DNA from 3 places in the Serratia ficaria genome. Region 2 is predicted to be linked to each of the others. Evidence: predicted binding sites of a transcription regulator. Region 2 holds the regulator's gene; each other region holds the start of a gene.
What was found. The regulator CRP, encoded in region 2, controls carbon source genes, mostly activating them, when cyclic AMP is high. The targets are predictions, from matches to a motif close to ATGTGANNNNNNTCACAT.

Region 1 (4,878 bases), 1.5 Mb from region 2:
GCCGCGCCCCATCGGCATCAGCCGCGCCCAGGAAATCGAGGTGCGAAAGGTGTTGTGATTCAGCTGTTTCAACAGGGCGATATCTTCGCGCCAGTGCCGGTAAAAGCCGGAGGTATCCTGCGGCCCGACCTGCTGGTGAAAGCGCCCCGGCTGCTGTGCAAACCACTCATCCCAAACGGTGGCGCTTTTACCGAAGTTCAGGCTTTCCCCTTCGGTCTGCGGCGCCGAGCTGGCGCTGCCCCACCAAAAATCTTGCGGGAACGAATATTTCATTATTGCTCCTTGTTCAGGAATTGGCGGCGGCGGCGACGTCGCTTTGCGGTTGATTGTTTTCCTGCTCTTGCTTGAGCAGGGTGCGTTCGTAGGCTTTCAGGAACGGGTAATACATCAGTGCCGACAACAGCATGCAGAACAGGCACATGAACAACGGACTGAGGGCCCAGTTGGCGGCCCAGGAGGCACCGATCGGCGCCGGCGTGGTCCACGGCGTTAGCGATACCACCTGCGCGATCCAGCCCAGTTTGGTGGCGATATAAGCGAAGGTGGCGTTGATCATCGGCACCAGAATGAACGGCAGGAAAAATACCGGGTTCATGATGATCGGCGCGCCAAACAGAATCGGTTCATTGATATTGAACATGCTCGGCACCACGCCCATCTTGCCGATGGCGCGCAGGTGGACGGCCCGGCTGCGCAGCAGCAAAAACGCCAGCGGCAGAGTTGAACCGACGCCGCCGATCAGCAGATAGTGATCCCAGAATCCTTGCAGGTAGATATGCGGCAACGGCGCGCCCGCGGCGAGTGCTGTTTGGTTCAGCGCCAGATTGGTCATCCAGAATGGATTCATTATGCCGGTTACGATCAGCGCGCCGTGAATGCCGGCGAACCACAGGATCTGGCAGATAAACACCGAAATCAAGATCGCCGGCAGCGAGTCCGACGCCGAAACCAGCGGCTCCAGCAGGTGCATGATGGCCTGCGGAATGATCATGCCGGTATAGCTCTGCACCAGCAGGTTAAGCGGGTGCAGCGTCGCCACGATCACCACCACCGGGATCAGGATCTCGAACGAACGCGCCACCCCGGTCGGCACCTCTTTCGGCAGCCGGATAGTGACGTTGCGACGTTTGAGCCAGGCGTATAGCTCACCGGCATACAGCGCGGTAATGATGGCGGTAAAAATCCCCTGGCCGGAGAAATATTGCGTATCGATCACGCCGTCACGGTACGGCGCAGCCACCAGCAGGAAGGCCATAAACGCCAGCAGACCGGTCATGATCGGATCAAGCTTGTAATGCCGCCCGAGGCTGGCGCCGATGCCGACCGAAATAAAGAAGGTCATCACCCCCATGCTGAGGTGAAACGGCAACATCAGCTGTTCACGGTATTTGAGAGAAAAGTTCAGCCAGCCGCGCGCAATCCCCCAACTGCTGTCGGCGGCGAACGGCGGGAAAATAAACACCAGCATGAACGAACCGATAATCATGAACGGCAGCGCCGATACGAAGCCGTCGCGAATGGCTATCACATGCCGTTGCTGACCGACGCTGCCGGCCAACGGCGTGACCCGCTGTTCAATGATCCTGACCATCGCCTGATAAAGGGAACTCATGCGCGCGCTCCCTGCCGTGCGATCAACGCCAGCGCGAAGTCCAGCACCTTGTCGCCGCGCTGCATGCCATAATCCATCATGTCGATGGCCGCGACCGGCACGCCCTTCTCCGCTGCGCGGGCTGACAGCGCCGGCAGCATGTACTTGATCTGCGGGCCAAGCAGCACCACGTGATAGTTCGGGAACTGCTGATCGAACTCGCTGGCGCTGAACGCCGCGATCTCTACCGCCAGTTGGCGGCCGGCGGCTTCAGCATTCATTTTATTGACTAACAGACTGGTCGACATCCCCGCAGAACAACAAAGCATGATTTTCTTCATTATGATTACCCCAGTGACGATTCGTGGTCTTCCCGATCCTCATTGGAAACAAAATGGAAACCGGTTTCCAATGAATAAAAATCGATTTGAGAGGGTTCTCATGCATTAAAGATAAAATAGCGGAAACCTCGTGAGCTGGGTCACAATTTCAACGGCAGGCTAGCGGCCAGGCCAGGAAAAGAGCGGAAGAACTGCTATGGCGACGCGGTTATAAATCCGCATGTGTCAGCTGCGCGCGGTAGTTAATTATGGACAGGGAGCAAACAGGCCCGCCCGACAAGTGCCGGCATACGGAATACAACGAACGCGCGTCGAGTATCAGGGGGCGTCAAGCCCCCCGGATATTAGCGTTAACGCGTGTCGTGCCGGTAAACGGGCACCGGCCGCGCCGTTCCCGTCAGGGTATCGGAGACCTCAGCCACCGAGGTGGCTATCTTCATACCGCCCTCTCTCAGCCGCCGCACCTCCGCCGCGATCCGCTGTATGCCGAGCCAGAAGAGGCCGTCCAGCGCCGTGACCGGCAGCCCGCTTTCCAGAGCCAATTTAAGGCGCTCCCGCGGCGCTTTCGCCTCTTGCGCGATTTGCCGGTAAGGGGCCGCGGTGATCCCCGCCGCGTCGACCCGCTGGATACGGGTCGTCAGACGGTACTGAAATTCGTCCGGTATTCCGGCCAGATCGCTCTTCAGGCTGTAGATACAGCCGAAACGCTTACCGTTGAACAGCACGTTTTTTTGGCTGAGCGGCAGTTCATCGCGCACGCCGGCTATCAATTGCGGGGCGCGGGTGAGCAATAATCTGAAGGGAAGCTCAAAGCTCGTAACGTAATCCACGTTCAGCAATGCGATACGCAGGCGCTCCTCCGCTCCGGCCTTATTTTCCCGACATTCGGCAATCACATCGGCCCATTGTCGGGTCAGGCGGGGGCTTTCCGTCGCTTCGGCAAAGCAATACTTTTCAATCTGGTAGTCAACTCGTCCGGTCACGCTGAAGCCTCTCCCGATCGCTCTTCGGTATCCGCCCCACTTTATCAGCGGGCGGAGATAACTGAAAGTCAGTTGTCAGGGAGAAGGCCGACGGAACGGCAGTGACGCGCTTTCCCCTTCACGCCCGGCCGTTATGGTGAATTATCGGTTTATGATTGAATCGTCTTTTCTTACTATGTCCTGACCTGATGGGACCCGCATGGCCATGATTAAGAGGGAGGATTTATGCGGCTGGCGATAATCATAGTGATAGGGGTACTGGTATGCATCAGCATGATGCTGTTCTTGCAATATGTCAGTGAGCAGCCTTGGCTGAACGGCTAGAGCGTGATGCGCAGCGGGAAAGACGCTGCCCCTGCCGATGTTCAACCGCTTCGAACATTACGAGGCCGGCAACGGGGCAGCAGATTGTAGATAGGGTCAGTTGGCGAAATTTCAACTCCGCCCCGGTTTAGCTGAGTATGAAAATGTTATGCCGCACAAATTAACCCGTGCGCGGCCTTTTCATGGCGGAAAAAATGGCTTAGTATTTTATCTAGTGCACTAGACAATCAACAACAAGGTAATGGAGCGGATATGAAAACGCAGACCCGCCGAGAAATCGGAACACAACTTTCGTTTGCGCTCTATGGTGCGGCCAGCCGGATGAACCGGTTGCATAAACCTTTTCTGGCGCCTCTGGGCCTCACCTTCCCTCAGTACCTGGTGATGCTGGAGTTATTTAATGAAACGCCCCGCACCGTCGGCGATCTCGGCGGCAAGCTCGGCATGGACACCGGCACCATCACCCCGGTGCTCAAGCGTCTCGAGGCCGCTGGGCGGGTCCGCCGCACGCGTGACCGCACTGATGAAAGACGGGTGCTGATTACCCTGACGGACGAAGGCAGAGCGCTGCAGGATGCACTCTGGCGCATCACCGATAACATCAAATCAGCCTGCCGGTTATCGGATGCCAAACTGGAAGAACTTCGCGACACCCTGAATGATTTTGCCCATCCGGCGGACCGTTAATCGCCTACGACTCGGATACGGAGGTATTAAATGAAAATTGGCATCATTGGCGCCGGAAATATAGGCGCAACGCTGGCGCGTAAACTTTCAAGCCATGGGCACGCGGTCAAACTGGCCAACTCAAGGGGGCCGGACACCATTGCAGAGCTGGCGCGGGAAGCTGGTGCGGTCGCGGTTGAGCGTCAGGAAGCGGTGCACAATGTGGACGTCATCATCCTCTCCACGCCGTTTGACAAACATGCAGAATTGGCGGCGCTGTTAATTGGCGTACCCGAAAACGTGATTGTTATCGATACCTCTAACTACTACCCCTTCCGCGATGGCGATATCGCTGACATCAATAATGGGAAACCGGAGAGCGTCTTTGCCAGTGAAGTGCTTCAACGGCCTTTGATTAAGGCCTGGAATGCCGTTCTGGCGGCTACGTTGGCGGAGAAAGGCGTTGCAGACGGGTCTGGATCCCGTCTCGCCATCCCGGTTGCCGGCGACAGCGCCAATGCAAAAGCCATCGCGCTGGAGCTGGTTAATCAGACCGGCTTCGATGCGGTTGACGCCGGCCCGCTGAACGAATCATGGCGGCAGCAGCCCGGCACCCCGGCGTACTGCACCGAGCTGAAAATCGATGAGCTGAACCTTGCCCTGCAAACGGCGGATAAAGCGCGGGCGCCTCTGAACCGAGACGCATTAATCAATGAGTTCATCGCCGCCGGCAGTTTACTCACGCACGATGCCATCATTGCGCGCAACCGGGCGGTGACGGCTTAATCCTTCGCCACCTTTAGCAAGGCGGCGCGTTAACAGGCCGGTCATTCGATTATCTTGACCACCACTTTGCCCTTCGCATGCCCTTGGGCAAGGTAGGCAAGCGCATTCTTGGTCTCGGCAAAGGGGAATACCTTGTCGATCACCGGGGCGATGCGTTCAGCTTCGATCAGTTTGCCGATTTGATCGA
Region 2 (4,878 bases):
AGATAATCCGAAGCGAATCCCGGTTCCTGCATCGCCTGATTCAGCGAGGTGAACAGCGCATTATGCGCCTGATTGACCTGCATGCGCGCATAGGCCAGCGCGGCGGGATCCGGCTCCCGTTCTTCCAGCATCAGCCGCAGCGCGCGCTGATCGTTTTCCAGCGCCTGGTGCGCGTTTTTGCGCAGCAGGCCGCTTTGCCACTGCGGCCACAGCCAGATGGTGCCGCCGAAGACCAGCACGCAGCCAATCAGCGTATCGACCAGGCGCGGCACCAGGAAATGGGAGCCGTTCAGCGCCAGCAGCTGCAGGGTGTACACCGCGGTAACCGTGAAGCCGATGACCGCCAGCCCGTAGTTTTTCCGCGAAACCAGGTAGGCCAGCAGCGTGATCGCCAACATGATGCTCAGGGTTTCGGCCTCCGGCAGCTGCAGCCGCAGCAGGCCGGCGGCGATCATCAGCCCGGCCAGGGTGCCGAGCGCACGGTGCTGGATCCGCACCCGGGTGGCATTGTAGCCGTTCTGGCTCACCAGCATGATGGTCAACAGGATCCAGTAAGGCTTGGGCAGGTTGAACATCATCCCCAGGCTGCTGCCGAGCGCCAGCGTGACGCCCAGCCGCGCGGCGTTGCGCAGGGCGTTGGACCTGAACGACAGGTAGCTGGCCAGCGCCGGCCAGAACGGCAGGCGGCTCTGATTGGCCATCAGATCGCGACGGTACAGCGGGCGCTGGGTGCGCAGCAGGCGGGCGATGCGGCTGAAATGGTAATAGCAGAACTGGCCGACCGGGTTGTCGGCATGCTGCGCCGCCACCTTCTCCAACGCCGCCAGTTCATGGGTCATATTGAAGCGCTGCGAATGCTGATGATAGAGGATATCGTGCGCCACCACGCGCAGCCGGCCGGCGATCACCTGGGCGTTGCGGCGGATAATCGCTTCGGCCTGGCTTTGCTCCACCAGTTTTTGCACCTCTTCCGGCTGATGCAGGCTGACGGTAATGTGCTCCTGCAGATCCAGCGCCACCTGGAAGGTGCGCAGCAGGCGTTTTTGCTCCAGATTGCTGGCGTGCGGCAGGAAGTTGAGCTGCTGATACAGCAGGCCGATCAGATCCATCACCTTTTGCTGGCGCACCAGCAGCGGCGGCAGCGCGGTTTGCGGATCGGTGTGCTGGGTCAGCAGCGAATATTTGGCCTCGCAGTAGTCCGCCAGCTCCAGATACAGCTGGCTCAAAGACTCGCGCATCGGCTGCTCTTTCCACAGCTTGAACCAGAACCAGGTGAACAGGCCGTACCAGGCGGTGCCGATGACGTACAGCAGCGGCGCCTGCCAGATCGGCACCGTACCGGCCATGCTGAGGGAAAAAATGGCGGCCACCAGCGCCGCCGGCAGCAGCCGGGCGTGCAGCGGGCTGATTTCCCCGCTGACGCCGAGCAGCAGCGCCAGGCCGAGCATCAGCGCCGGCAGCGGCACCTGCCACAGCAGCGCCTGTTGCAACAGCAGGCTGCTGAGCGCGAACAGCGAACCGCCGACGATCAGACGTTTAAAGAAGCGTTTATGGGGCGTGTCCAGCCCGGCGATGTTGCAGCAGGCGGGAACCAGCGAAAACAGCAGGCCGAGCTGCAGCTGGCCAATCAGCAGGCCGAGCAGTACCGGCAGGCACAGCACCAGCGTTTGCCGCAGTGCGTAGTTGACTTCGGGGTGGTAGATCAGGCGGCGCCACATCGCAGGCTGCAGATAAAAAAACGGCGCATCGCTGCGCCGTTTTTTCAGTGATTAACGCGTGCCGTAGACGACAATGGTTTTGCCGTGGGCGGAGATCAGGTTTTGGTCTTCCAGCATTTTCAGAATACGGCCAACGGTTTCGCGTGAGCAGCCGACGATCTGGCCGATTTCTTGACGGGTGATCTTGATCTGCATGCCGTCCGGGTGGGTCATGGCATCAGGCTGTTTCGCCAGGTTCAGCAGGGTTTGCGCGATGCGGCCGGTAACGTCCAGGAAGGCGAGGTTGCCCACTTTCTCGGAGGTGACCTGCAGGCGGCTTGCCATCTGGGCGGACAGGCGCATCAGGATGTCTGGGTTAACCTGGATCAGCTGACGGAATTTCTTATAGGAAATTTCAGCCACTTCACAGGCGGTCTTCGCCCGAACCCAGGCGCTGCGCTCCTGACCTTCTTCAAACAATCCGAGCTCGCCGATGAAATCCCCCTGGTTGAGGTAGGACAGGATCATCTCTTTACCTTCTTCATCCTTGATCAGCACCGCTACGGAGCCTTTCACGATGTAGTAAAGCGTTTCGGCCTTTTCACCTTGGTGAATCAGCGTACTCTTCGATGGATATTTGTGGATATGGCAATGAGACAGGAACCATTCGAGAGTAGGGTCTGTTTGCGGTTTGCCGAGAACCATTCGCTGTTATCCTCTGTTGTTATCGCTGCCTTGTGTCACAGGGGTCAGAGTTCCCTGTAAAACGTGCCTGTAGCCGTTGTCTGAGCGAGGGCTATCGGCAGGTTTTGAGGCGTGTCATAAATATACGCTGTCGCTCTAGCATATTAACTTGCCGGGAGAGCTGCAAGCTACATTCTATTAACATACCGGTAAAGGAGCCTTTCCCTGGGCGTTTCCCTGAAATCAGTGTCCCGGAAAGATTTATTGCGGCTCTGTTTGTAGCACAGAGTAAGGCGGGTGTCTTGTGTTGTCTCGCTTCAGCATGATTAGCATCAGGTTCCGTTGCCTGTTTCTATGCGAAAGCGTACCCTGATTTTAAGAAATCAACCGGAGTGACCAGTATGCAGGCAAGAGTCAAGTGGGTGGAAGGGTTAACGTTTCTGGGTGAATCGGCGTCAGGCCATCAGGTGCTGATGGACGGCAACGCCGGCGACAAGGCGCCCAGCCCGATGGAAATGGTGCTGATGTCGGTGGGCGGCTGCAGCGCGATCGACGTGGTGTCGATCCTGCAAAAAGGCCGCAACGACGTGCGCGACTGCGAAGTCAAACTGACCTCCGAACGCCGCGAAGAAGCGCCGCGCCTGTTTACCCGTATCAACCTGCATTTCATCGTGACCGGCCAGCATCTGACCGACAAGATCGTTGAGCGGGCGGTCAACCTGTCGGCCGAGAAGTATTGTTCGGTCGCGCTGATGCTGAACAAGGCCGCCAGCGTGACCCACAGCTTCGAGATCCGCAGCCCGGAATAACCGGTTAACGGGCGCGGCCAGCGCTGCGCCCGTGCGCTATCATTCGATCTTCTTGCCTTCCAGCAGCCGTTGCACCAGCGGCGCCATAATCAGCTCCATCGCCAGCCCCATTTTGCCGCCCGGCACCACCAGCGTGTTGATGTGCGAGATGAACGAGCCCTGCAGCATCGCCAGCAGGTAGGGGAAATCAATCTGATCCAGCCCGCGGAAGTGGATCACCACGAAGCTTTCATCCAGCGAGGGGATCGCCTTGGCGGCGAACGGGTTGGAGGTGTCCACCGTCGGCACGCGCTGGAAGTTGATGTGGGTGCGCGAGAACTGCGGCGTAATGTAGTTGATGTAGTCTTCCATCGAACGCACGACAGAGTCCATCACCGCCTCGCGGGAATGGCCGCGCTCGCCGGTATCGCGGATCAGCTTCTGGATCCATTCCAGGTTGACTATCGGCACCACCCCGACCAGCAGGTCGACATGGTTGGCCACGTCGTTGTGTTCGGTGACCACGCCGCCGTGCAGGCCCTCGTAAAACAGCACGTCGGTCGGCGCCGGCAGCGGCTCCCAGGGGGTGAAGGTGCCGGGCACCTGATTGTAGGGCACCGCCTCGTCATAGGTGTGCAGGTACTTGCGCGAGCGGCCGGTGCCGTTTTTGCCGTACTCGATAAAGCTCTGCTGCAGCAGGCCGAAATCGTTGGCCTCGGGGCCGAAGTAGCTGATATGCCGCCCCAGGTCGCGCGCCTTGCGGATCGCCGCGTCCATTTCCGGCCGGGTATAGCGGTGGAAGCTGTCGCCTTCGAGCTCCGCGGCGCGAATGTTGAGCTGCTGGAAAATCTTGCGGAACGCCACGCTGGTGGTGGTGGTGCCGGCTCCGCTGGAGCCGGTCACCGCGATAACGGGATGTTTGGCAGACATGATGGTTGTCACTCCGTGTTAAATGCGCCGGCGTCAGATTCAGATATGGTTATGGGTTTGTTTGACGCCCTTTCGCCGGGGGCAAAATCTCGCGCGCTGGTTTGCAATGGCCCATTGTTACCTGATTTTTTCCGTCAGTCATAGAACCGATAACCACTAAATTTCTTCCTGCCCGGCGCGTAGCTGCCCGCGCGGCATGATGTTGACGGTTTCATGCAGCTCCGACCACATCAGCACCACTTCGCCGCTTTTCAGCTGGCGGCGCACGTCTTCCACCTTCTGTTCCAGCGAGCGTTCATGTTCGCCGTAGTCGGTGCCTTCCCGCAGCACAAAGGATTCGATCAGGCTGTTCAGGGTGTCGGTTGCCAATTCTTTCCAGGGGATAATCACGTCGGGATGTCCAGATAAGGGGATAGCCAGGATGGAATGCGATATTCCAGCCACATTTGCGGTTTTTTCAGCGTGCCGCCAACGAAGCCGACGTGGCCGCCAAACTCGGTCAGCTGGTATTCGATGTTGCGCGGCAGGTTGGCGACTTCGGGGATCACTTCATCGGTCATGAAGGGATCGTCCTTCGCATGGATGATCAGCAGCGGCGTTTGGATCGCCGGCAGCAACGGCAGCGCGCTGCAGCGCCGGTAATAATCGGTGGCGTCGCTGAAGCCGTGGATGCGCGAGGTGATGGCGTCGTCGAACTCGCGGATGCGCCGCAGGCGATTGAGCTGCGGCAGCCTGAGCGGCAGGGTGTCCGGATAGTGCAGCAGCTTGCGGGTGGCGTT
Region 3 (4,878 bases), 2.4 Mb from region 2:
CTGGGCGATCAGCCGGTGGGCCACCGGATAAAGGTACTCTTGGCAGATAGCGTCGCCATGCTCGGTCGAACCGGCCGCGACCGCCAGCGGCAGCGCCAGCCATTCGCCGATCACCGGCACATGGCCGCGCTGATACACCTGCAGCGCCGCCTGCTCCAGCCGCCGCAGATTGGCGGCGATGCGTTGCGGATCGCCGTCGGTGCCGCTGCGATAAGGGCCGGCGATCAGGATCAGTTGCGCTTTCATGGCGTCTCCTCCAGGGTGCGGTTAAGGGCGACATACTGCAGCAGCATGATGGTCTTGGCGTCGACGATGGTCCCCCGCCGAATCGCCTGCAGCGCTTGCTCCAGCGGCAATTCCAGCACCTCCAGATCTTCCCCCTCGGCCTCCACCCCGCCGCCGCCGTCAATCCGATCGGCGGCCCGGTATTCGCCGAGGAAAAAGTGCAGCTTTTCGGTCACCGAACCGGGGCTCATGTAAGCCTCGAACACCTTCTGCACGTTTTGCACGCGATAGCCGGTTTCCTCTTCCACTTCGGCGCGGATGCGTTCTTCCGGCGAGGCGTTGTCCAGCAGCCCGGCGGCGGCTTCGATCAGCATGCCGTCGTGGCCGTTGACGAACGCCGGGAAGCGGAACTGACGGGTCAGCACCACCGTCTGCGCCTGGCGATTGAACAGCAAAATAGCGGCGCCATCGCCGCGGTCGTAGGTCTCGCGGCTTTGCCGCTGCCAGACCCCGTCGCGCCGCAGATAATCGAAGGTGGTTTTTTTCAGCAGGTACCAGTCGTCGGACAACACCCGGGTTTCGACAATGCGAACCCGATCTTTGGTGGCTATCATTGATGCAACTCCGTCATACAGGAAAGGAAATTGATACTATCGTGCAATTTCGTGTATGATCAAGATATTTCGTGCAAACAAGATTTAAGGACGTCGCATGCTCACCAGCCAGCGCAAAAAAATCATTCTGGAGAAACTCGCTCAGGACGGCCAGGTGCTGGCCAAGCAGCTCAGCGAAATGTTCGGCTTATCGGAAGACACCCTGCGGCGCGATCTGCGCGAGCTGGACGCCGAAGGCCTGTTGCAAAGGGTGCACGGCGGCGCGCTGCCGGTGTCTTCCGCCATCGCCAGCTTCGCCGAACGCAATAAGCTCGAGTCCGGCGCCAAGCGTGCGATAGCCAAGGCCGCCGCGGCGATGATCCTGCCCGGTCAGGTGGTGATTATCGACGGCGGCACCACTTCCGCCGAGTTGGTGAAACAGCTGCCGCCCAATCTGAACGCCACCATCGTCACCCACAGCCCCAGCGTGGCGGTCGGGTTGGTTGAGCATCCCTCGGTGGAGGTGATCCTGATCGGCGGCCGGTTGTACAAACATTCGATCGTCAGCGTCGGCGCCGCCGCGGTGGAGGCGATGTCGCATATCCGCGCGGATATCTACTTTATGGGCGTTACCGGGGTGCATCCCACCGCCGGACTGAGCACCGGCGATCTGGAAGAGGCCTATATCAAACGCGCGTTGGCGGCCCGGGCGGCGGAAACCGTGGTGCTGGCCTCGGCCGCCAAGCTCAACGCCGCCTCGCAGTATGCGATTGGCGATATCAGCCTGGCGCAAACCATCATCGTCGAACGCGCCACCGACGACGCGCTGACGGCGCCGCTGCTGCAGGCCGGCGTTAGCGTGCTGAAAGCCTGATGCGCCGCCTGCCGGGCCGCCCGCGTGCGGGCCGCAGGCGCAATCCGGCGCTGCATAGCGGCTAAGCCGCGATAAAATGCGAGTAATATCACAATTCTTTCACCCGACCGGTCGCCGCCGGATTATTTTTCCCTTCCCGTGCGCCATTCAGCCAATGATTGGCTCAACCCAATGATTTAAATAAAAATTCCGTTTCCATTCATTTACCCGACCGCGGATTAAAATGTGACTGACATCACTTAAATGCGGCTGACGCAGAGGCTGTCAAGCCAGCGCGGAACTATTTTTGTGATTGTTTTGTGATGTCGCCTGCAAATTTTGCCCATGCCAAAAATAACAATGGCGTCAACGGAAATTGCGGGAGAAATCAGAATGAAGCTCGGCATGATAATAAGCGGTGGCGACGTCACCGGCATTAACAACTTTATTTTCCAGCTCGCCAAGCTGACCCAGGCTGAGATGGTTTTATTCGATGGTGGAATATCCGGACTTTTAGCCAATCGGCACCATTCCATTTCGTTTCGCGATCTGGCTGACTTTTCCATTTCGCCGATGCCGGTTATTTCTTCGGGGCGCACCGAGCGAAAATTGCAGGCCGCTGAATATGAAACCATCGCCAAACAGCTTAAAACCTTGCATGTCGACGTGCTTATTATGGCCGGCGGCGACGGCTCGCTGCAGTTCCTGAATACGCTCAGCGAATTCGGCGTCAATTGCTTCGGCGTGGGCATGACCATCGACAACGACGTTTACGGCAGTTGCTACACCATCGGCTTTTCCACCGCCTGCGAGCAGATCGTCAAAGAGGTCTCCAGGCTGCGGAACACCGGGCGCGCCCTGCCGGGCCGGGTGTTTATGGTCGAGCTGCTGGGCGGCTACTGCGGTGAGCTGACGCTGCAGTCGGCCATCAAATCCAACGCCGACTTCGCGCTGATCCCCGAATGCCAACAGCCGCTGCAGGCGCTGGCGGACAAGGTGAAGCGCCGGCTGGAACAGCAAAACAGCGTCGTCATCCTCTGTTCCGAGGGCTACACCAAAGAATACTCGCCCGGCTTTCAGGGCGCTATCGACACCATGATAGCCAGGCTGGAACCGAAGATCGGCGTGCGCATCCGCAAAACCATCGTCGGCTACGGCCTGCGTAACGGCGATCCCACTGGAGAAGAAATTTATCAGGGCACAATCATGGCCAGCGAAGTCGTGCGCTGCATTAATTCCGGAATGAAGAACAAGGCGGTGATTATCAACGCCAGCAATCAACCTATTCCGATCGATTTAATCAGCATGCAAAAACGCCTGGTTAATACCGAAGGACACCATTACAAACTCGCCAGGCAATTAAATATAATCTGAGGAGATGTCCCATGCTTAAAATATTGTGTGTTTGCGGCTGCGGCTTAGGCTCCAGCTTCGCTATCGAAATGAGCGCAAAAGCGGTGCTGAAAAAGCTTGAGATAGATGCCGATATCGATCACACCACGATCTCGGAGGCCGGCGCCTTTAAGTCAGATATTATTCTCACCCAAAAAACCTTCGCGGATATTTTAAACGCCGACGCCAGCGAGGAAGAAAAGAAACGCGTCATTATTCTGAACCGGCTGACGGACAAAACGGAAATAGAACAAAAGATCGTGGCATTTCTAAAAGAACGGGACAGCAAGGAAACGCCTAATGAATAGCCTGATTGATTTTATCGTCCGCGATCTGCTCGGCCAGGCGTCGATCCTGATCGCTTTCATCGCCATGCTGGGGCTGCTGCTGCAGAAAAAATCCCCCGGCAAAGTGGCCGAAGGCACCTTCAAAACGCTGCTCGGCTTTCTGATCATGATGGCCGGCATCAATATCATCGTCAGCGCGCTGAGCTATCTGAACAGCATTTTCACCCAGGGTTTCGGCATGACCGGCTACATCACCGACGTCGCCGCCATCGCCGGCCTGGCCAACCGCGAGCTGGGCTCCGAGGTCGCTCTCACGCTGATGACCATCTTCGCGGTCAATATCATCGTCGCTCGTCTGACGCCGTTCAAATACATCTTCCTGACCGGCCAGGCGCTGCTGTGGATGGCTACCATCGGCGCGGTGATCGGCTATAAAGCCGGGCTGACCGGCATGCCGTTGATCCTCACCGGCGGCGTTTTCGGCGGCGTGATGGCGGTGTTGATGCCGGCATTGGCGCAGCCGGTGGTGCGCAAGATCACCGGTTCCGACGAGGTGGCGCTGGGGCATTTTTGCACGCTCGGTTATCTGGTGCAGGCCGCCGTCGCCAAGGTGGTGGGCAAAGGCTCCCGCTCGACGGAAGATCTGGAGCTGCCCGATAATTTCAAATTCCTGCAGGACACTTACCTGTCGATGGCGGTGGTGATGATCCCGATGTATCTGATCCCCGCGCTGGCCGCAGGCCCGCAGTATATCGCCCAGTTCGCCGGCGGCATGAATTACCTGATGTACAGCTTTATGCAGGCCATTCAGTTCGTCGCCGGGGTATTCATTCTCTACAGCGGCGTGCGCCTGCTGTTGAACGAGCTGGTGCCGGCCTTCCGCGGCATCGCCATGCGCATCGTCCCGGACGCGCGGCCGGCGCTGGATTGCCCGGTGCTGTTCCCCTACGCGCCCAACGCGGTGATCGTCGGTTTCCTGGCCACCACGCTCGGCTCCATCATCGGCATGTTGGTCTTCCCGATGTTCGGCCTGGCGATGATCCTGCCGGGGCTGCTGACCAACTTCTTCGCCGGCGGCACCGCAGGCATCTTCGGCAACGCGCTCGGCGGGCGACGCGGCGCGATGATTGGCGGCGTGGTGCACGGTCTGTTCATCACCTTCCTGCCGGCCATCCTGGTGCCGATGCTGGAGAGCTACGGCTTTGTCGGCGTGACCTTCAGCGATTCCGACGTCATCGGCAGCGGCCTGGTGCTGGGACACGCCTTCCAGGGCAACTGGGGCCTCATCGCCCTGTTCATCGTCTTCATCACGCTGCTCGCGTGGTTCGTCAACGGCAAGTCAACCCAACACCATGAGGAAAAAATCCATGACACTCTATAACTTCAATGAGCTGCTGCCGGTCGCCAGACAGCGCCACTTCAAGGCCATCGGCTCGTTTAACCTGCACTGCCTGGAAATGCTGCCGGCCTTTTTCAAGGCGGCGCGCCTGACCGACAGCCCGTTGATGATCCAAATCTCCACCGGCAC

Region 1: the regulator CRP is predicted to act here: its motif matches at 2,017-2,034, upstream of CKW09_RS16100 (PTS sugar transporter subunit IIB).
Region 3: the regulator CRP is predicted to act here: its motif matches at 1,916-1,933, upstream of CKW09_RS11615 (6-phosphofructokinase).

Annotation. Positions count from the first base shown of each region.
Region 1 covers NZ_LT906479.1:3,387,222-3,392,099, forward strand. The annotation lists gene CKW09_RS16090 (glycoside hydrolase family 1 protein) at 1-273, opposite strand, end outside; gene CKW09_RS16095 (PTS sugar transporter subunit IIC) at 287-1,612, opposite strand; gene CKW09_RS16100 (PTS sugar transporter subunit IIB) at 1,609-1,932, opposite strand; gene CKW09_RS16105 (ECs1377 family protein) at 2,283-2,915, opposite strand; gene CKW09_RS16110 (MarR family winged helix-turn-helix transcriptional regulator) at 3,492-3,926, shown strand; gene CKW09_RS16115 (NADPH-dependent F420 reductase) at 3,957-4,691, shown strand; gene CKW09_RS16120 (NADP-dependent oxidoreductase) at 4,733-4,878, opposite strand, start outside.
Region 2 covers NZ_LT906479.1:4,838,519-4,843,396, reverse strand. The annotation lists gene CKW09_RS22735 (YccS/YhfK family putative transporter) at 1-1,718, opposite strand, end outside; gene crp (cAMP-activated global transcriptional regulator CRP) at 1,770-2,402, opposite strand; gene CKW09_RS22725 (OsmC family protein) at 2,783-3,190, shown strand; gene CKW09_RS22720 (phosphoribulokinase) at 3,230-4,099, opposite strand; gene CKW09_RS22715 (YheU family protein) at 4,256-4,489, opposite strand; gene CKW09_RS22710 (hydrolase) at 4,486-4,878, opposite strand, start outside.
Region 3 covers NZ_LT906479.1:2,443,576-2,448,453, reverse strand. The annotation lists gene CKW09_RS11630 (NUDIX hydrolase) at 1-246, opposite strand, end outside; gene CKW09_RS11625 (NUDIX domain-containing protein) at 243-839, opposite strand; gene CKW09_RS11620 (DeoR/GlpR family DNA-binding transcription regulator) at 937-1,692, shown strand; gene CKW09_RS11615 (6-phosphofructokinase) at 2,065-3,045, shown strand; gene CKW09_RS11610 (PTS sugar transporter subunit IIB) at 3,057-3,371, shown strand; gene CKW09_RS11605 (PTS sugar transporter subunit IIC) at 3,364-4,731, shown strand; gene CKW09_RS11600 (class II fructose-bisphosphate aldolase) at 4,718-4,878, shown strand, end outside.